2 linked regions of the Sphingosinicella sp. BN140058 genome follow. The protein of the gene in region 1 interacts with the protein of each later gene in a pairwise test. Links are inferred from orthologs where the notes say so. Each region holds a gene or a part of one and is shown on either strand. Other genes may lie near its edges.

Evidence for each region.
Region 2: the proteins of ETR14_RS20300 (region 1) and ETR14_RS10985 interact in binary tests that used the Escherichia coli proteins (3 or more experiments, as listed by UniProt). The link is inferred for Sphingosinicella sp. BN140058 from one-to-one orthologs.

The regions. Positions count from the first base shown.
Region 1 is NZ_CP035501.1:4,504,843-4,509,963, forward strand. Bases 867-3,866 are described here. They hold ETR14_RS20300 (2Fe-2S iron-sulfur cluster-binding protein), read left to right. Parts: upstream 867-2,198; coding sequence 2,199-2,534; downstream 2,535-3,866. Other genes in these bases: ETR14_RS20290 (cysteine desulfurase family protein), read left to right, coding at 867-1,069; ETR14_RS20295 (cysteine desulfurase family protein), read left to right, coding at 1,066-2,202; ETR14_RS20310 (DNA polymerase III subunit gamma/tau), read left to right, coding at 2,835-3,866. In the rest of the region: more of ETR14_RS20290, read left to right, coding at 47-866; more of ETR14_RS20310, read left to right, coding at 3,867-4,544; ETR14_RS20315 (YbaB/EbfC family nucleoid-associated protein), read left to right, coding at 4,544-4,867. UniProt on the Escherichia coli protein: Ferredoxin are iron-sulfur proteins that transfer electrons in a wide variety of metabolic reactions. Although the function of this ferredoxin is unknown it is probable that it has a role as a cellular electron transfer protein.
Region 2 is NZ_CP035501.1:2,421,277-2,425,184, reverse strand. The notes cover bases 1,061-3,908. They hold ETR14_RS10985 (iron-sulfur cluster assembly accessory protein), read left to right. Parts: upstream 1,061-2,225; coding sequence 2,226-2,591; downstream 2,592-3,908. Other genes in these bases: ETR14_RS10975 (DUF4424 domain-containing protein), read left to right, coding at 3,119-3,908; ETR14_RS10980 (usg protein), read left to right, coding at 2,870-3,094; ETR14_RS10990 (SUF system Fe-S cluster assembly protein), read left to right, coding at 1,748-2,218; ETR14_RS10995 (cysteine desulfurase), read left to right, coding at 1,061-1,751. Also shown: ETR14_RS11000 (SufD family Fe-S cluster assembly protein), read left to right, coding at 1-537; more of ETR14_RS10995, read left to right, coding at 537-1,060. UniProt on the Escherichia coli protein: Is able to transfer iron-sulfur clusters to apo-ferredoxin. Multiple cycles of [2Fe2S] cluster formation and transfer are observed, suggesting that IscA acts catalytically.

The DNA.
Region 1 (5,121 bases):
GCATTTGCCGCGCCGCATCTACCTCGATCATGCCGCGACGACGCCGATGCTGCCGCAGGCGCTGGCGGCGCTGCAGACGGCCGCGGCCAATTGGGCGAACCCGTCGTCGGCCCATGCCGAAGGCCGCGCTGCGCGCGCGCAGCTGGAAGACGCCCGTCGGCGGATCGCCTCCGCGCTGGGCTGGCGTGGCACGCTCGTCTTTACCTCGGGTGCGACCGAGGCGATCGCTCTCGTGTTCGCACGGGCCAAGGCTCAGGATGCGATCGTCTCCGCGGGCGAGCACCCTGCCGTCCTTCGCGCCGCGCCGAGTGCACGGCAGGTGTGGCTTCGCAGCGACGGAACCCTCGATCTCGCCGATCTCGACGACGCCCTCCAGACTGCCGAGCGCCCGCTGATCGCGGTCCAGGCGGTCAACAACGAAACCGGCGTGATCAATCCGCTCGAGCCGGTCGCCGAGCGTGTGCGTGCGGCCGGGGGGCTGCTGCTCGCCGACTGCGCGCAGAGCGCCGGCAAGCTGCCGCTCCCAGTTGCCGATTTCGTTGTCGTCTCCGCCCACAAATTCGGCGGACCGCCGGGCATCGGTGCCCTGCTGATCAAGGACGAAACCTTCCTTGCCGCGATCGGCGGCCAGGAAGGCGGCTTCCGGCCCGGCACCGTCGCGGTGCCGTCGATCATGGCCTTTGCGGCGGCTGCCGAGGCCGATCATGGCTGGCTCGGCCAGGCCGAGGCGCTGCGTGCCCGGCTCGACGCTGCCATTACGGAGGCCGGCGGCGAGATCGTCGCCGCCCGCGCGCCGCGTCTTGCCACCATCGCATCCTACCGGATGCCCGGCGTGCCCGGTGCCGCGCAGATCATGCAGTTCGATCTTGCCGGCCTCTCGGTGTCGTCGGGCAGTGCCTGCTCCTCGGGCAGCCTCAAGACCAGCCACGTCCTGACCGCGATGGGCATGTCGGAAGCGGCGGCGCGTGAAGTCGTGCGCGTCAGCTTCGGGCCGGAGACCGCGCAGGCGGACATCGATACCTTCGTGGCCGAATGGCGCCGGCTGTTCGATCGGCGGCGGGCGGCATGATCTATCTCGATTATCAGGCGACGACTCCGGTTGCGCCCGAAGTTGCGGCGGCGATGCGGCCGTGGATCGAGGAAGGTTTCGGCAATCCGCACAGCGCGCATCGCCCCGGCCGCGAAGCCGCCGCCGCAGTCGAGGTCGCCCGCGAGAAGATCCTCTCGGCGCTCGCGCTCGGAGCTGCCGAGGCGTCGCCGGCCGGCCGGATCTTCTTCACCTCGGGCGCGACCGAAGCTGCCAATTGGGCGCTGAAGGGCGCGGCCGCGCGGCTTCCCGCAAGCCGGCGACGGATCGTCACGCTGGCGACCGAGCATGCCTGCGTGCTCGACACCATGGGATGGCTGGCGGCACAAGGTTTCGAGGTCGACATTCTCCCCGTCCGATCCGACGGGCTGGTCGACCTCGACGTCGCTGCGGCGCGGATCACGGGCGAAACGGGCCTCGTCGCGGCCATGCTCGTCAACAATGAGATCGGCGTGATCCAGCCGGTCGCCGACCTTGCCGCGCTCGCGCGCGGCGTCGGCGCCCTGTTCTTCTGCGACGCCGTCCAGGCGCTCGGCCGCGTGCCGATCCCGCTCCCGGTCTGCGACATGGTCGCCGTCTCAGCGCACAAGGTGCACGGGCCGAAGGGCATCGGCGCCTTGTGGCTGCGCGAAGGAACAGCCATCGACCCGCTGCTCCACGGCGGCGGCCAGGAGGGCGGACTGCGCTCCGGCACCTTGTCGCCGGCGCTGTGCGTCGGCTTCGGCGAGGCGGCGCGGCTGCTGGCCGCGCGGGCAGGGGAAGACGAAATCCATGTCGGCCGCCTCTGGTCGGTGGCTCGAGCAGCGCTCTGCGACTGGTCGCTGAACGGCTCCGGCGAACGGCGCTACCGTGGCAATCTCAACCTTCGCCGCGAGGGCCTGGACTCTGCCCGGCTGCTTTCGGAGGTGCGCGAGGTCGCGATTTCGGCCGGATCCGCCTGCGCCAGCGGCTCCGGCCGGCCGAGCCATGTTCTGTCCGCACTTGGCCTCTCGGAGAGAGAGGCGCGCTCGAGTATCCGCATCGGCTTCGGCCGCTACACCAAGGAGGAAGATCTGGTCCGCGCGCTTTCCCTGATCGCCGACGCCGCCAACCGTCAGCAGGCCTTTGCAGCATGACAAGGGTTCGCTTCGTTTCGGCCGATGGCGGCCGCATCCAGGAAATCGAGGCCCCTGCCGGCGAACGCCTGCTCGACATCGGTCAGCTTCATGGGCAGCCGCTGGAGGGTACGTGCGAAGGGCAGATGGCCTGCTCCACCTGTCACGTGATCGTCGCGCCGGAGGATTTCGCCAGATTGCCGCGCGCCAGCGAGGAGGAAGAGGATCTTCTCGATCTTGCCGCGCATGTCACCCGCACGTCGCGTCTGTCCTGCCAGATCTGGCTGACCGATGATCTGGAGACGTTGACCGTCCGGATCCCTGGAGGCGCGCACAACATGCAGGGACGGTGAGGCGCGGGCCGGCTTGCATCGGCGCGCTCCTGCCGCCATATGCGCCGCGGGAGTCGGGCGGACGGCGCTCTCGCCAACCCGGTCAGATCCGGAAGGAAGCAGCCGTAACGAGTTCAAGCTCCGGGTCGTCCCGGCTCCCACCTCGCCCCGTTCGATGATGCGCCGGGGCAGCGGCACGGCCTTCGACACCGCCGACATGTTCGTCTACTGTTCCTTGTGATGGCAACCGAAACCGATTCCCCCGACACGCTCTCCTTCGGCCTCGGCCTGGACGAGCCACCGCAGCCCGCCAAGCCCGTCGTGGCGGCCGCAGCGCAGCCTTACCGTGTGCTGGCGCGCAAATATCGGCCACAGAGCTTCGAGGAACTGATCGGGCAGGACGCGATGGTCCAGACGCTCGGCAATGCGATCAAGCGCGATCGGCTCGCCCATGCCTTTCTGATGACCGGCGTGCGCGGAGTCGGCAAGACCTCGACTGCCAGGCTGATCGCGAAGGCGCTGAATTGCATTGGTCCCGACGGGAGCGGCGGGCCGACGATCAGCCCGTGCAACGTCTGCGAGCCATGCCGCGCGATCGCCGAAGGACGTCATATCGACGTCGTCGAAATGGACGCCGCCAGTCACACCGGGGTCGACGATGTCCGCGAGATCATCGAAGCAGTCCGCTATGCCGCGGTCTCGGCGCGCTACAAGATCTACATCATCGACGAAGTCCACATGCTGTCGAAGAATGCGTTCAATGCGCTTCTGAAGACGCTCGAAGAGCCGCCGGCCCACGTCAAGTTCCTGTTCGCCACCACCGAGGTGAACAAGGTTCCGATTACCGTCCTGTCGCGCTGCCAGCGCTTCGACTTGCGGCGTATCCCAGCGGAGAAGCTCGCCGAGCATTTTGCCGAAGTGTCGCGCCTCGAAGGCGTCGAGGTGGACCCGGAAGCGCTTGCCCTGATCGCCCGGGCTGCGGAGGGTTCGGCGCGCGACGGCCTGTCGATCCTCGACCAGGCGATTGCCCATGGCTCCGGCGGCGTCACTGCCGAGCAGGTGCGGGCGATGCTCGGCCTGTCCGATCGCGGCGCGATCCGCGGCCTGCTCGGGCTGCTTCTGGCCGGCGATGCCAAAGCCGCGCTCGACTCCTTGCGCGCGCAATATGATCTTGGGGTCGAGCCCTCGGCGGTGTTGCGCGGCCTCCTCGAAAGCGTTCACGGCATCACCCGCGCCAAGGTCGGGGGTGCCGACGACCGCGCGCAATCGGCTGAAGAGCGCGAAGCCTATGCCGACTGGTCCGGCCGCCTCTCTTACGCCTTGGTCCATCGTCTCTGGCAGTTGCTGCTGAAGGGACTCTCGGAAGTGCACAGCGCGCCGATGCCGCTCGAGGCCGCCGAAATGGCGCTGCTGCGCGTGATCCATGCCTCGGAGATGCCGGATCCGGGCGAATTGCTCCAGCGACTGGCAAATGGCGAAGCCATTCCCGCGCGTGGCGCAGCCGCGCCGGCAGCCGCGACGCCGGCAAGTGCGCCGGCTGCTGCCATTGCCCCGGCAGTCGCAGCGCCCTCGGTAGCGGCATCGGTCGTCGAGCAGGCGCCCGAACCGGTGGCTCCCGCGGCGCCGCCCGCAGCGATTGCAGAGCCCGCACCGCCGTCGGCTCCGGCTACGTACAGGGACCTCGTCGAGACGCTGGCGCTCAAAGGCAAGCCGCATCTCGCCCAGCAATTGCACGATTTCTGCGGCGTCGTTCGCTACGCACCACCGGAGATCGCGATCAAGCCGGTCAAGCCGATGTCGAGCGACCTCGTCCGCGATCTCGGTGCGGCGCTGAAGGGGCTGACCGGCGACACCTGGCAAGTGACCGCGGAAGACGGCGCGGCAGAGCCGACCCTGCTCGAGCAGGAGAAGATGGCGGCGGAGGCCGAGCGCCAGAGCGTGCTCGATTCGCCGCTGGTCAGGGCCGCGTTCGACGCCTTTCCCGGCGCCGAGCTGGCCGATTACAGTCTCGACCAACAACGGAGTGCGTGATGCCCAATCTCGATGAACTGATGAAGATGGCGCAAGAGGCCCAGGCCAAGCTGATGCAGGCCCATGAAGGTCTCGACAAGGTCGAGGTCGAGGGTGCCTCGGGTGGCGGGCTGGTCAAGGTCCGTGCCTCGGCCAAGGGCCAGATCCTCGGCATCGACATCGACGAGAGCCTGCTCCAGCCGAGCGAGAAGAACATGGTGGAAGACCTCGTCGCCGCCGCGATCAACGACGCCCGTGCCAAGGCCGACGAAGCCGCGAAGGGCGCAATGGCCGACGTCACCGGCGGCCTCCAGCTTCCCCCCGGCTTTAAGATGCCGTTCTGATCATCCCATCGAAGTGGTACTTCGATGGGATGGGGCCTCCCCGCAAGCGGGGAGGATCTTAGAGCTCGTTCGCTTCGGGCGCTGACGCTGCCTCGTCCGCGGCGGGCGGATCCGCCGGCAGCCGCTCATATTCTTCGCCGGGCAGCTCCGCCGGCTCGGCCGCAGGCGCCGGCTTGGGTGCGGTTCGCGCCTTCTTCTTCGGCGCCACAGGTTCCGCGTCACGGTTCGCCGGTGCCTTTGTCCCTTCGTAAACG
Region 2 (3,908 bases), 2.1 Mb from region 1 along the record:
GCGGCCGGGGCTGCCGACACCCGTCTCGACGGCGAGGTCCGGCTTGCCGGCGATGCCGGCTTCGCCGAAGTCGGTGGCGCCTTGCTGGCGAGAGGCCGCCAGCGTCATGACGCCAATCTCGTCATCCGCCACGAGCAGCCGAACGGCCAGAGCCGGCAGGTGTGGCGCTCGGTCGCCGACGATCAGGCGACCTGCTCGGTGGCTGCGCGAGTAGAGGTAGCGCGCGGCGCCCAGAAGACCGACGGCGAACAGTCCCTCAAGGGATTGCTGCTGTCGCGGACGGGCACGATCAATTCCAAGCCGGAGCTCGAGATCTTCGCCGACGACGTCAAGTGCGCGCACGGCGCAACGGTCGGCGAACTCAACCGCGATGCGCTTTTCTATCTTGCCAGCCGCGGCATCCCGCGGGCCGAGGCGAAGGCGCTGCTCACCGCCTCCTTCGTCGCCGACTCGATCGAGCGGATCGGCGAAGAAGACGTGCGCACCGCCTTCCTGGACGAGGCGAATGCCTGGCTCGGGCGGGAGGAGGATGCGTGATGGACGTGCTCTCGCCAACCCGGCCCCTCGACCACGTTGCCGATTTCCCCGCGATTCCGAATGGCTGGTCCTATCTCGACACTGCAGCGACCGCGCAGAAGCCGCAGCCGGTCATCGACGCGATCGCACGTGGCTATTCCGAGACCTATGCGACGGTCCACCGCGGCGTCTACCAGCGTTCGTCGGAGATGACCTTGGCGTTCGAAGCGGCGCGGCGTCGGGTGGCGCGGTTCATCGGCGCGCCGTCGAGCGATGAGGTGATCTTCGTGCGCGGTGCCACGGAAGGGATCAACCTGGTCGCGCAGAGCTGGGGAGGCGCCAATCTGAAGCCTGGCGACCGCATCATGCTGTCGATGCTCGAACACCATTCGAACATCGTACCCTGGCAGCTGGTCGCGGAACGCACCGGCGCTGCGATCGACGTCGCGCCGCTCACCGAAGACGGCCGCATCGATCTGGATGCGATGGCGCGCATGCTGACGCCGCAGCACAAGATCGTCGCGCTCGCCCACGTCTCGAACGTGCTCGGATCGGTGCTCGACGCGAAGCGGGCGGCCAAGCTTGCCCACGGCGTCGGCGCGCTGCTGCTGCTCGACGGGTGTCAAGCGGTGCCACGCCTGCCCGTCGATGTCGCCGATCTCGACTGCGATTTCTACGTCTTTTCCGGCCACAAGCTCTACGGCCCGACCGGGATCGGCGTGCTTTGGGGCCGCACGCATCTGCTCGGCGCGATGCCGCCCTGGCAGGGCGGCGGCGCGATGATCGACAGGGTGAGCTTCGAGGGGACCACCTATGCGCCGCCGCCGGCGCGCTTCGAGGCGGGGACGCCGCACGTCGTCGGCGTACTCGGGCTCGAGGCAGCGATCGACTATGTCGAGGCCATCGGGCTCGACGCGATCAGTGCGCACGAGAATGCCCTGGTGCGCGAGGCACGCGACGCCTTGTCGTCGATCAATAGCCTCCGCGTATTCGGGCCGGACGACAGTGCCGGCATCGTCAGCTTTGCGCTCGAAGGGGTGCATCCGCACGACATCGGCACCATATTGGACGAGAGCCGGGTGGCGATCCGTGCCGGGCACCATTGCGCCCAGCCGCTGATGCGCCATCTGGGAGTCGATGCGACGGCGCGGGCCAGCTTCGGCGTTTATAATGGGCCACGCGACATCGACGCGCTGGTCCGCGGGATCGAACGGGTGACGAGAATCTTCGGATGAACCAGGAACGCAAGATAGAGATCGAGGAAGTGACCGAAGCGCCTGCGCCTCCGAAGGCGCGGGTCAGCGACGTGGTCGAGACGTTCGAGCGCAAGCGCGACTATCTCGATGGCTTCCTGTCGCAACAGGCCGGGCCGGCGGAGCCGTCCGCGGGTGCGCCGGGCGGCGACCTCTACGAGGCGGTGATCGACGCGCTCAAGGAGATTTACGACCCCGAAATCCCGGTCAACATCTACGATCTCGGCCTCATCTACAATGTCGAGATCACGCCCGAGCATCACGCCCGGGTGCAGATGACGCTCACCACGCCTCATTGTCCGGTCGCGGAGTCGATGCCCGGCGAGGTCGAACTCCGCGTCGGAGCGGTGCCGGGGATCGGCGACGCTCAGGTCGAACTCGTCTGGGATCCGCCTTGGGATCCGCAGAAGATGTCGGACGAAGCCAAGCTCGAACTTGGCATGTTGTGAGGACGAGATGACGGACACTCTGACCAAGACCCACCGTCCGCGTCCGGCGGCACTGATCCTCACGCCCAGTGCGGAAGCGCGAATTGCGACGCTGATGGCGAAGGCGCCCGAAGGCACGATCGGCGTCAAGCTGTCGACGCCCCGCCGCGGCTGCTCCGGCCTTGCCTATTCGGTCGACTATGTCACCGAAGCCAAGCCGCTCGACGAACGGATCGAAACGCCGGCCGGTCCCTTCTTCGTCGATGGATCGTCGATCCTGTATCTGATCGGATCGACGATGGACTGGAAGGAGGACGATTTCACCGCCGGCTTCGTCTTCACCAATCCCAATGCCAAGGGCACCTGCGGCTGCGGCGAGAGCTTCACCGTCTAAGTCGTTCGTCGCCGACCATAAAGCCAAGCGCCGTCGGAGTCGTCCGGCGGCGTTTTCGTTTGCACGCCGGCCCCGGAACGACTCCCCGGCTTGCTCGTATTATCCGCCCCGCCTGCCGGCGTCGGGAAGGAGAGTGCGACGGGATTCGAGAGGCGAGCCATGGTGTGCGTATCGTTAACGCATTCGGATCATGATGACGTTCGTTCCACACCCGCATCGGGGAGGGCGAATTGAGCAACGACCGCGATTTCATCCGCCAGGTTCAAGGCTATGGCCTGATGACTGCCGAGATCAGCTACTACATGCCGGACCATCCCGATCTCATCCAATTGTTCGTCTGGCAGGACTATGATCTGGCGCCACGCTTTCCGATCCTCCACCGCTTCCTCGACCACTGGCGCACCGATATCGACGCGGCGATCCACTCGGTCCGGATCGCCCATCAGCATCTCATCCGCCCTGCCGAGTGGCGGGCAGTGGATGGCGTGATCACGATCAACTAGAGCGCGTTCTCCACGGGGGGAACGATGACCAGGATTGTGCAATACATGGCAGCCGTTGCAGCCGTCTGCCTCGCTGCGACGGCGCTCGCCAACGACAGCACCGCCGAGACCGCCGCCGGCGGGCTCGTGCTGACGCGCACGGACGCGATCGACATGGTCTCCGAAGATCTGTTCGTATCGGCGGAGAAGGTGCGGGTGCGCTATGTCTTCCGCAACCGCACCGGCAAGGATGTCAGGACGACGGTCGCCTTTCCGATGCCCGACGACGAACTGGCCAACCGCGAATATGGCGATATCGCCTTTCCGCACGATTTCACCACCAAGGTTGATGGGAAGCCGGTCGGAATGTCGGTCGAGCGCAAGGCGATGCTCGGCGGCGAGGACCACACTGCTTTGCTCGCCGCGTTGAGCGTGCCGCTGTCGGACGATCCGGGTGCGCGGCTCGATCGGCTCGCGAAGGCCGAGCAGGATCGATTGCTCGCCCTCGGGCTCGTTCAAGCGGACGAATCTGATGCCGGCGCAGGCGCAGAGCGCCACCTCGCGCCGCTCTGGACGGTTCGCGAGACCCATTATTGGGAGCAGGTCTTTCCGGCGGGCCGCGATCTCCTCGTTGAGCATGAATATGTCCCGGGAACGGGGGGAAGCGTCGGAACGCCTCTGGTACTGCCAGGCTTCAGGGACTCGCCGGAAGGCAAGGCGCTGATCGCCGAATATTGCATCGATCCCGCTTTCCTGGGCGGCGTCGACCGGCTCGCCCGCCAGATGAGTGGTGAGACCGCTTCTCTTCCGGATCGCACCGTCAGCTACGTGCTCA